Regions from separate parts of the Bacillus halotolerans genome, predicted to be linked through region 2. Evidence: a T-box and tRNA genes for the amino acid it is inferred to sense, from the RefSeq annotation. Region 2 holds a T-box; the other holds one or more tRNA genes.

Region 1 (5,902 bases), 1.9 Mb from region 2:
GCTCCTAGTGCCAAGGCATCCACCGTGCGCCCTTTCTAACTTAACCGTTAAAAAGAATCACTATGTGATATCTTGTGTTACTAATTGAATGTGATGTCTACTGTTATCTAGTTTTCAAAGAACACGTTTCGAAGGAATGATCCTTCAAAACTAAACAAGACAGGGAACGTTCTGTTTATAAGACCCAAGGTCTTATATTCCGTAAATATCCTTAGAAAGGAGGTGATCCAGCCGCACCTTCCGATACGGCTACCTTGTTACGACTTCACCCCAATCATCTGTCCCACCTTCGGCGGCTGGCTCCATAAAGGTTACCTCACCGACTTCGGGTGTTACAAACTCTCGTGGTGTGACGGGCGGTGTGTACAAGGCCCGGGAACGTATTCACCGCGGCATGCTGATCCGCGATTACTAGCGATTCCAGCTTCACGCAGTCGAGTTGCAGACTGCGATCCGAACTGAGAACAGATTTGTGGGATTGGCTTAACCTCGCGGTTTCGCTGCCCTTTGTTCTGTCCATTGTAGCACGTGTGTAGCCCAGGTCATAAGGGGCATGATGATTTGACGTCATCCCCACCTTCCTCCGGTTTGTCACCGGCAGTCACCTTAGAGTGCCCAACTGAATGCTGGCAACTAAGATCAAGGGTTGCGCTCGTTGCGGGACTTAACCCAACATCTCACGACACGAGCTGACGACAACCATGCACCACCTGTCACTCTGCCCCCGAAGGGGACGTCCTATCTCTAGGATTGTCAGAGGATGTCAAGACCTGGTAAGGTTCTTCGCGTTGCTTCGAATTAAACCACATGCTCCACCGCTTGTGCGGGCCCCCGTCAATTCCTTTGAGTTTCAGTCTTGCGACCGTACTCCCCAGGCGGAGTGCTTAATGCGTTAGCTGCAGCACTAAGGGGCGGAAACCCCCTAACACTTAGCACTCATCGTTTACGGCGTGGACTACCAGGGTATCTAATCCTGTTCGCTCCCCACGCTTTCGCTCCTCAGCGTCAGTTACAGACCAGAGAGTCGCCTTCGCCACTGGTGTTCCTCCACATCTCTACGCATTTCACCGCTACACGTGGAATTCCACTCTCCTCTTCTGCACTCAAGTTCCCCAGTTTCCAATGACCCTCCCCGGTTGAGCCGGGGGCTTTCACATCAGACTTAAGGAACCGCCTGCGAGCCCTTTACGCCCAATAATTCCGGACAACGCTTGCCACCTACGTATTACCGCGGCTGCTGGCACGTAGTTAGCCGTGGCTTTCTGGTTAGGTACCGTCAAGGTACCGCCCTATTCGAACGGTACTTGTTCTTCCCTAACAACAGAGCTTTACGATCCGAAAACCTTCATCACTCACGCGGCGTTGCTCCGTCAGACTTTCGTCCATTGCGGAAGATTCCCTACTGCTGCCTCCCGTAGGAGTCTGGGCCGTGTCTCAGTCCCAGTGTGGCCGATCACCCTCTCAGGTCGGCTACGCATCGTTGCCTTGGTGAGCCGTTACCTCACCAACTAGCTAATGCGCCGCGGGTCCATCTGTAAGTGGTAGCCGAAGCCACCTTTTATGTTTGAACCATGCGGTTCAAACAAGCATCCGGTATTAGCCCCGGTTTCCCGGAGTTATCCCAGTCTTACAGGCAGGTTACCCACGTGTTACTCACCCGTCCGCCGCTAACATCAGGGAGCAAGCTCCCATCTGTCCGCTCGACTTGCATGTATTAGGCACGCCGCCAGCGTTCGTCCTGAGCCAGGATCAAACTCTCCGATAAATGGATCGCAGATTAAGTTCACCACATCCTGTGGCAACATCTGCGTGATCTGCATCGTGCAGACCTCAGTTTGACTGACTACGCACATCGCTGTGCGATTTATAATAAAACTTGAATTAACAGGTACGTTTTGTCTTGTTTAGTTTTCAAAGATCATTCAAGAAATAATGGAGCGGGTGATGAGAATCGAACTCACGACATCAGCTTGGAAGGCTGAGGTTTTACCACTAAACTACACCCGCATGTATATTATATTGGCGCGCCCGAGAGGAGTCGAACCCCTAACCTTTTGATCCGTAGTCAAACGCTCTATCCAATTGAGCTACGGGCGCTTATCGAGCGACTTAACTATCATACTATTAATTGATGTTAAAGTCAAGATGTTTTTTCGAATGTTTTTTCAAATCTTTTTGATTCGACTTTATCTATTATACACATTCTGAAGTGTTTGTAAACACCTTCGAAAAACTTTTTTGTTTTTCATTTTGTTCTGTGCTGTTCATCAGCGACGTTTAATAATATACCATGTGTTTTTTTATCGGTCAACACTTTTCTATGTTTTTGTTTCATTTTTCTCATTTTCTTTTCAGCTGTTGGTTAGTCCGTATAGTTTATCTGATTGTACAGATGATATAAAAAACAAAATAAATAAGAAAAGAGGCGTGTTATGTTTTACTACAAAGAAGAACTAATCAATATCATTAAACCCGATAAGCCAGATCCGGCCGCAGCTAAAGTACTGCAGGAAATATTAGGCGGACATTACGGAGAAATGCGTACAATGATGCAATATTTCTTTCAAAGCTCCAATTTCAGAGGAAAGCAGAAACAATATCGTGATTTGCTGCGCGGCATCTTCTTAGAAGAAATTGCCCATGTAGAGCTTGTGCAAAATACAATCAATGCTTTGTTGGATGAATCAGGCGGTGCTGGAGTCGGCAGCCAGGGTATAGATCACGCCCCCCTTGATGAAGCAGTTAAACATGCTAACCCTCATCATTACATTATTGGCGCACAGAGTTCACTCCCTGTTGATGCGGGCGGCAATCCTTGGAACGCGTCGTGGGTGTATAATCACGGAAACTTAATCACTGACCTGTTGGATAACTTGTTGCTTGAGTCTACTGGTGTTCTCCAAAAAACAAGAATCTATGAAATGAGCTCTAATCAGACGTTCCGGGAAACACTCGCTTTTCTTATTGTTCGTGACAATGCTCATCAAAATGCTTTCGCTAAAGCGCTTGAGACTTTGGGCGTTGACTGGGCTAAGCTTTTTCCAGTACCGAATTACGACATTAATAAATATCCAGAGTGCAGAAAGTATGTTGAATTAGGCTACCATAATGTACAGTTTAACTTCAGATTAGATGAAACAAGAATTGCAGAGATCTTTCAAGGAAAATCTCCAAGCAGAAATGGCGGCGAGCTGCAAGTAACTGAACCTCCGGCTGGATTTCCTGTTCCGTTTCTTCCGGAAATGCCGAATGAACATAGTCCCGGCTTAGGGGATATGAACGCCTGATGATCAAAAGGTTCTCAAGGATATCCTTGAGAACCTTTTATTAATGTAAAACGTTTTTTATTCAACTATAGGTGTTAGCGTATCACCGTTCCATACTTCTCCCTTATTTAATGTCCAGCTATCATTGTAGAGAGCAGAAGCGCCTCTGTTCACAGCCGGGCTCCATTCATCATTCCAGGCCAGAAAATAAGTGGTTTTAGGGTATTTTTGTTTTATCGCACTCATAAACAGGCTGTAATCAAAGCTGCCGTTTGCTGTTTGCGGACCAACTTCTGTGAAGGCAAATGGTTTATTAAGTGCTGTCAGCTGGTCGTATCCGCTTATCGAATATGGATCTTGAAAGTATGCATCTAACCCAACTATATCTACGTATGAAGCTCCAGGGTAAAAATCTGTTTTAAAATCTCGATTAGCGTCGGGAGAGTAAACCCACAATAAATGATCCAATCCTTTTTCGTCAGTCATATAATGATAGATTTTGATGTAGAGCTGTTTATATAAGTAGATTCTTTCATCATCCTTTTGATTATATGACGTAAGGCCCCACCAAAACCACTCGCCGTTCATCTCATGCAGCGGCCTGAACAGAACGGGTACGCCTTGGTTTTCCAGCTCTTGAAGTCCGTCAGCAATTTTGCTGAGCATGGCATTCAGCCGCTTCCCCTCTGTTGTAGAAGAGTCTAACAGTTTTTTATACTGTTCGTTGGTAATCGGTGTTTTAAAATGTCCTGACTGATAAGCAGGATTCGCTAGATGCAGACTGATCTGCGGAATCCCTCCGCTTTTCCAATACGAAATTAAATCACTGTTGCAGCTTACGTCTATAGAATCTTCAATGTTTGAGGTTTCAAGCCATCCCCTCGCGTAATCACAGCCGTAAATGGCAGGTGATTGTCCGGCTGAGCTTCGGATTCTTTCTGCTTCGGCCATGGAGAATGTGTCATGACTGTAACCGCCAAACGCACCGGAAAGCACTCTGTTTTCAGAACGATTCGGCAGGTGGACGAGCCAATTCATCAGATCTTTTGTTGTCTGCTGTGCTTTAGGATTAACAGGTGACACAGTATGTGCTCGGATCGGCTCAGCCAAAACGGCAGGCGCAAATAAAAATAAGATGAACAAACAGATGATAGGTTTCTTTAACACAGAAATTCCTCCGTTCTTATTAAGGATGAGATATGATCAGCTCGCAAGTTCCTTCTATTGAAAACTCGCCAAAATGGGCAGGCAAAATAAAGTGTGAGCCTTTCTTGCATTCATACTGCACACCGTTGTTTTCTATAATCCCTGAGCCTTCGACAACACTGCATAGCAAATAGGTTTGAGGAGTAGGAAAAACCGGCTTGCCGCTGACATTCCATTTGTAAACTGAGAAATAATCTGACTGAACATAAGACGTAATCACGGCATCCTTCATTTCTTTCACCGCCGGTATTGGTTCAGAATCCGCATGCGGTATGTTTACGACTTCCATAGCTTTTTCTATATGGAGATCCCTTTTTTGGCCATGGTCATTACAGCGATCATAATCGTATACTCGATATGTGGTATCAGAATTTTGCTGAATTTCAAGGACGAGGGTGCCCTCACACAATGCATGCAGCGTGCCGCTTGGAACATAAAAGAAATCTCCTGGCTTTATGTTGATGCGCCTAAGCAGTCCGTTCCAGTCACCGCTTTCTATAAGCTGTTTGAATTCTTCCTTCGTGCTTGCGTGATGTCCCAAAATCAGTTCTGCCCCTTCTTTGCAATCAATAATATACCAGCACTCTGTTTTTCCGAGGTCTCCGTTTTCGTGCACCATGGCATAATGATCACCAGGATGCACTTGTACAGAAAGGTCCATGTTGGCATCAAGTACTTTCACCAGTAATGGAAACACGCTTCTTTGAGGAAAGCCGAAAAACTCCGGGCATTCTTTCCACACTTGATCTAGGGTTTTTCCTGCCAACCGGCCATTTTGAACAGTCGATGATCCATTGGCATGGGCCGAGACAGCCCAGCATTCACCAGTTTTTTCTGAAGGGATGCTGTAGCCGAATCTATCACGAAGCGCTGTGCCGCCCCATATCCTTTCTTTAAAAATCGGCTCTAAAAATAAAGGATGCTTCATGATGGAACCTCCCCGGATGCTTCTTCTGCTTTTAATGCCTGATCGGCTAAAACAAACGTTCCGATGATTCCGGCATTTCTGCCTAAATGGGGAGCTACAATATACTCATTTATACTTTCTGATAATTCAGAAAAATTAAAGTAGCTGTTCATTATTTTAGGTACATATTGATATATATAAGGGAGCAGCTGACTCTGATTCATGACGCCGCCGCCAAGAATAATTTTTTTTGGTGCCAGGATGAGGATATATTGTGCCAGCGCCTGCGCAATGTAATATCCTTCAAGTTCCCAGACCTCATTAACATGTGATAAATCTGCGGCCTTTTTTCCCCATCGTGACTCTATAGCAGGACCGGAAGCCAGACCTTCGAAGCAATCCTTATGATAAGGGCACTTTCCTTGATACGTGTCATCCGGATGGCGGCGAATATAGATATGGCCCATTTCAGGATGTGATAATCCTTGCAGAAGCCGCCCTTCTATAATCGCGCCTGCACCAA
Region 2 (5,902 bases):
AAGGTGAAATAGATGAGTTTATTGATTGATATCGTAGATGAAACCGGAAGTGTCTCTGAAGAGATGCTTAAAGAAGTAGAAAATCTGCTTCAATTTGCCGCTGAGCGCGAAGGAGTTCAGGACCAGGCTGAGGTTTCTGTCACGATCGTTACCAATGAAGACATTCAGCAGATCAATAAAGAGTATCGGGGAAAGGATACGCCGACAGACGTCATCTCTTTTGCTCTTGAAGAAGAGGGAGAAGACGAAGTTGAAATTGTCGGTGCTGAAATGCCGCCGGTTCTAGGTGATATTATCATCAGTGCAGATCGTACAAGAGAGCAGGCTGAAGAATATAACCATTCTTTCAAGAGAGAGCTTGGCTTTCTAGCGGTACATGGATTCCTGCATCTTTTAGGATATGACCATATGACGAAAGAGGAAGAAGAGGAGATGTTTACTAAGCAAAAGGATTTGCTGGACGCCTATGGACTCAAGAGATCATAGAAATGAGCTGAAGCGATTCCTAATGAGCTTCGTGCACGCAGGGCGGGGCATATGGAGAACGGCGCGGACGGAGCGGAATTTTCAATTTCATGCCGCGGCTGCCTGCGCCGTTATCATTTGCGGTTTTCTCGTTAATCTCAGCCTGACAGAGTGGGCTATTATTTTTCTTTTGATTGGCGGAATGCTTTCACTGGAGCTTTTAAATACAGCTATTGAACACACGGTTGATTTAGTAACAGATAAACATCACCCGCTTGCTAAGGCGGCTAAGGACGCTGCTGCCGGGGCTGTTTGCGTTTTTGCCGTGATTTCGTGTATTATTGGTTTACTTATTTTTTTGCCAAAGCTGTATGGCTGAAAATTCTTACATTTATTTTACATTTTTAGAAATGGGCGTGAAAAAAGGAGCGCCATTATGTAAAATATAAAGTGATAGCGGTACCATTATAGGTAAGAGAGGAACATGTACACATGAACAGACAGAAATTGATAACAGAAGCTTTAAAAGCGCGTGACATGGCATATGCACCGTATTCCAAGTTTAAAGTAGGAGCCGCTCTTCTTACCAAAGATGGAAAAGTGTACAGAGGCTGCAATATAGAGAATGCGGCATACAGCATGTGCAACTGCGCTGAGCGTACCGCTTTGTTTAAAGCTGTTTCTGAAGGCGATACTGAGTTTCAGATGCTGGCAGTAGCTGCTGACACCCCGGGCCCAGTATCACCGTGCGGAGCCTGCCGGCAGGTGATTTCTGAGCTCTGCACAAAGGACGTTATTATCGTGCTGACCAATTTACAAGGACAAATACAAGAAATGACTGCAGAAGAATTATTGCCAGGCGCATTTTCATCGGAGGATTTACATGACGAACGAAAGCTTTAAATCAGGATTTGTATCCATTATCGGAAGACCAAACGTAGGAAAGTCTACTTTTTTGAACAGAGTGATCGGCCAAAAAATCGCGATCATGAGTGATAAACCCCAAACAACAAGAAATAAGGTGCAAGGGGTATTAACGACAGGCACATCACAAACGATTTTTATTGACACACCAGGAATTCATAAGCCTAAGCATAAGCTTGGAGACTTTATGATGAAAGTGGCGCAAAATACATTAAAAGAAGTCGATTTGATCTTATTTATGATCAATGCTGAGGAAGGCTATGGCAAGGGCGACGAGTTCATTATTGAGAAATTGCAGAATACCTCGACACCTGTTTTCTTAATCGTAAACAAAATTGACAAGATCCATCCTGATCAATTGCTTCTGCTAATTGACGAATACCGCAGGCGATATCCTTTTAAGGAAATTGTTCCGATCTCTGCATTAGAGGGAAATAACATTGAAACATTGCTGGCGCAGATTGAAGCATATTTGCCTGAAGGTCCGCAGTTTTATCCGAGTGACCAGGTGACCGATCATCCGGAACGCTTTATCATTTCTGAGTTGATCAGGGAAAAGGTGCTGCATCTGACAAGGGAAGAGATCCCGCACAGCATTGCGGTAAGCATCGAATCGATTAAAGGGCAGGACAACGGATCCGTGCACGTGGCGGCAACAATTGTGGTCGAACGGGATTCTCAAAAAGGCATTGTCATCGGGAAAAAAGGCAGCCTGCTGAAAGAAGTCGGAAAAAGAGCGAGAGCGGATATCGAGGCCCTCTTAGGTTCTCGCGTCTATCTAGAATTGTGGGTAAAAGTGCAGAAAGACTGGCGTAACAAAATGTCCCAGCTTCGCGACTTCGGCTTTAAAGAGGATGAATATTAATCACTTGCTGTGTCATTATCTCACATGAACAGGGATACATTAGCAAATTTTGTTTAACATGAAATGGAGGACATCTGGTCAAGATAAAGGTAAGAATTTGGAGTTTAGGTAAGCTAGTTTAACTACAGAAAGGTGGGTTTCTTGTGTTGAATTTTACCTGGAACGTATTTTCTCAAACAGGAAATGTTGATACGTATCTTCTTTTTAAAGAACTGGAAAAAGAGAACATGGAAAGACCCGAAGAACTAGAAGATGAGCTAGCCCGATTTGATTTTCCAATTTTATAGACCTCTTGACCGCTCCTGTTTTAGGAAGGTGCGGAAATGCTGACAAAATGTGAAGGAATCGTTCTTCGTACCAATGATTACGGAGAGACGAATAAAATTGTTACTTTACTGACAAGAGAACACGGAAAAATAGGTGTTATGGCCAGAGGAGCCAAAAAACCGAACAGCCGTTTATCAGCAGTCAGCCAGTCCTTTTTGTATGGTTCATTCCTAATGCAGAAAACAACAGGCCTCGGAACCCTTCAGCAGGGTGAAATGATCCTCAGCATGAGAGGCATCAGAGAGGATTTGTTTTTAACTGCATATGCAGCTTTTATTGCTGAGCTCGTTGACAAAGGCACAGAAGAAAAAAAACCAAATCCCTATTTGTTTGAATTTATTTTAGAATCCTTTAAACAGCTTGACGAAGGAACAGACCCGGATGTTATTACCTTCATTGTTCAAATGAAGATGCTTGCTGTGATGGGACTGTATCCTGAGCTTAATCACTGTGTGCATTGTAAAAGCCAGGATGGGACATTCCATTTTTCTGTTCGCGATAACGGTTTTATTTGCCACCGCTGCTTTGACAAAGACCCTTACAAGGTGCCGATTAAACCGCAAACGGCAAGGCTTTTGAGACTGTTTTATTACTTCGATCTTTCAAGGATTGGCAATGTATCTTTAAAGCAGGAAACGAAAAATGAATTAAAGCAAGTTATTGACTTGTACTACGAAGAATATTCAGGGGTTTATCTGAAATCGAAGCGTTTTTTAGATCAAATGGAGAGCATGAAACATCTTATGGGTGAAAACAAAAGTTGACATATGGCCCATCTTTTTATATGATCATTTATTATAAAATATGTTGCAGTGAGAGAAAGAAGTACTTGCGTTTACCTCATAAAAGCGACCTTAGGACGGTGTAAGCTAAGGATGAGCGCGCAACGAAAGGCATTCTTGAGCAATTTTAAAAAAGAGGCTGGGATTTTGTTCTCAGCAACTAGGGTGGAACCGCGGGAGAACTCTCGTCCCTATGTTTGCGGCTGGCAAGCATAGAGACGGGAGTTTTTTGGTTGCTGCCGCAGCAATTTTATGAAAGAAAAGTGGAGGTGCTTGAAATGAATATTCAAGACATGATTCTAACCCTGCAGAAGCATTGGTCTAATGAAGGCTGTGTGCTCATGCAGGCATACGATGTAGAAAAAGGGGCCGGCACGATGAGCCCGTATACATTTTTGCGCAGTATCGGTCCTGAGCCGTGGAAAGTGGCTTACGTTGAGCCGTCAAGACGCCCAGCTGACGGCCGATACGGAGAAAACCCGAACAGACTCTATCAGCATCATCAATTTCAGGTCATCATTAAACCATCACCTGATAACATTCAAGAGCTGTATTTAGACTCTTTGCGCGCTCTCGGAATTGATCCGCTTGAGCATGACATCCGTTTTGTTGAGGACAACTGGGAGAATCCGTCTTTAGGCTGTGCGGGTCTTGGCTGGGAAGTCTGGCTTGACGGAATGGAAATTACACAATTCACGTATTTCCAGCAGGTTGGGGGACTTGAGTGTAAGCCTGTTTCCGTGGAAATTACATATGGAATTGAGCGTCTGGCCTCTTATATACAGGATAAAGAAAATGTATTTGATCTTGAGTGGACGTCAGGGTTTACTGTGAAAGATTTATTTATGATGGCTGAGTACGAGCATTCCGTTTATACATTTGAAACATCTGACGTTGATATGCTGTTCCAATTATTCAGCACGTATGAAAAAGAAGCGATCAAGCAAATGGATAACGGTCTTGTGCATCCCGCATATGACTACGTGCTTAAATGCTCGCACACATTCAACCTTCTTGACGCCAAAGGGGCAATCTCTGTTACAGAGCGGACAGGCTATATCGGAAGAGTGCGGAATTTAGCAAGAAAAGTCGCAAAAACCTATTATGAGGAACGAGAAAAACTAGGGTTCCCAATGCTTAAAGGGGAGGGTTCTTCTCATGAGTAAACAGGATTTACTTTTAGAGATCGGATTAGAGGAAATGCCGGCGCGCTTTTTGAATGAAAGCATGGTTCAGCTGGGCGAAAAGCTGACAGGCTGGCTTGCAGAAAAAAATATTGTACACGGTGAAGTGAAGCTTTTTAATACACCGAGACGCCTTGCTGTTTTAGTAAAGGGTGTAGCAGAAAAGCAGGATGATATAAAAGAAGAAGCAAAAGGGCCTGCAAAAAAAATCGCCCTTGATGCTGACGGCAACTGGACAAAAGCGGCGATTGGGTTTTCAAAAGGCCAAGGTGCCAGCGTGGAAGACTTGTACATGAAAGAAATAAAAGGCACGGAATATGTTTTTGTGCAAAAATTCCAAGCAGGACAAGAAACCAAAACGCTTCTGCCTGAACTGAACAGCTTAATTACAAGCCTCCATTTCCCGAAAAACATGAGATGGGGAAATGAAGATCTGCGTTATATCCGTCCGATTAAATGGATTGTCGCTTTATTTGGCCAGGATGTCATTCCGTTTGCAATCACAAATGTTGAGTCAGGCCGGACGACACAGGGGCACCGGTTCCTGGGGCATGAAGTGTCTATTGAATCACCTTCAAGTTATGAAGAACAGCTGAAACAGCAGCATGTTATTGCTGATCCAAATGTTCGCAAACAGATGATTCAATCGCAGCTGGAAGCAATGGCCGAAGAAAACAATTGGAGTATTCCGGTTGACGAGGATCTCCTTGATGAAGTCAATCATTTAGTAGAATATCCGACGGCTCTTTACGGCTCATTTGAATCTGAGTTTCTGTCCATTCCTGAGGAAGTGCTTGTAACGACAATGAAAGAGCATCAGCGCTATTTCCCTGTTAAAGACAAAAACGGAGATTTGCTGCCTTACTTTATCACAGTCCGTAACGGAAACAGCCACGCGATCGAAAATGTCGCACGAGGCAATGAAAAAGTGCTGCGTGCTCGTTTGTCAGATGCTTCTTTCTTCTACAAGGAAGACCAGAAACTGAACATTGATGAAAATGTGAAGAAGCTTGAAAACATTGTGTTCCATGAAGAGCTTGGCTCTCTTGCTGATAAGGTAAGAAGAGTAACAGCGATCGCAGAGAAGCTTGCTGTCCGTCTTCAAGCTGATGAAGATACATTAAAACATGTGAAACGTGCTGCTGAAATTTCTAAATTCGACCTTGTGACACACATGATATATGAGTTCCCTGAGCTTCAAGGAATTATGGGTGAAAAGTATGCGAGAATGCTTGGCGAACATGATGCTGTAGCCGCAGCTGTCAACGAACACTATATGCCTAGATCTGCAGGCGGAGAAACGCCTTCCACTTTCACTGGGGCGGTAGTTGCCATGGCGGATAAGCTGGATACAA

Evidence for each region. The T-box of region 2 lies ahead of glyQ (glycine--tRNA ligase subunit alpha). A T-box ahead of a tRNA ligase gene usually reads a tRNA of that ligase, here a tRNA-Gly.
Region 1: it has a tRNA-Gly gene. The T-box ahead of glyQ (glycine--tRNA ligase subunit alpha) is inferred to sense a tRNA for this amino acid. The anticodon was not compared.

The regions. Positions count from the first base shown of each region.
Region 1 is NZ_CP029364.1:1,365,291-1,371,192, forward strand. Features, by position in the region: rRNA gene DIC78_RS06870 (23S ribosomal RNA) at 1-46, opposite strand, end outside; rRNA gene DIC78_RS06875 (16S ribosomal RNA) at 216-1,765, opposite strand; tRNA gene DIC78_RS06880 (tRNA-Gly) at 1,934-2,007, opposite strand; tRNA gene DIC78_RS06885 (tRNA-Arg) at 2,021-2,097, opposite strand; gene DIC78_RS06890 (manganese catalase family protein) at 2,433-3,287, shown strand; gene DIC78_RS06895 (mannan endo-1,4-beta-mannosidase) at 3,345-4,433, opposite strand; gene manA (mannose-6-phosphate isomerase, class I) at 4,453-5,400, opposite strand; gene DIC78_RS06905 (ROK family protein) at 5,397-5,902, opposite strand, start outside.
Region 2 is NZ_CP029364.1:3,645,623-3,651,524, forward strand. Features, by position in the region: gene pgpH (cyclic-di-AMP phosphodiesterase PgpH) at 1-12, shown strand, start outside; gene ybeY (rRNA maturation RNase YbeY) at 13-486, shown strand; gene DIC78_RS18765 (diacylglycerol kinase family protein) at 467-844, shown strand; gene cdd (cytidine deaminase) at 958-1,368, shown strand; gene era (GTPase Era) at 1,349-2,254, shown strand; gene DIC78_RS18780 (YqzL family protein) at 2,398-2,541, shown strand; gene recO (DNA repair protein RecO) at 2,578-3,345, shown strand; T-box leader at 3,385-3,559, shown strand; gene glyQ (glycine--tRNA ligase subunit alpha) at 3,642-4,529, shown strand; gene glyS (glycine--tRNA ligase subunit beta) at 4,522-5,902, shown strand, end outside.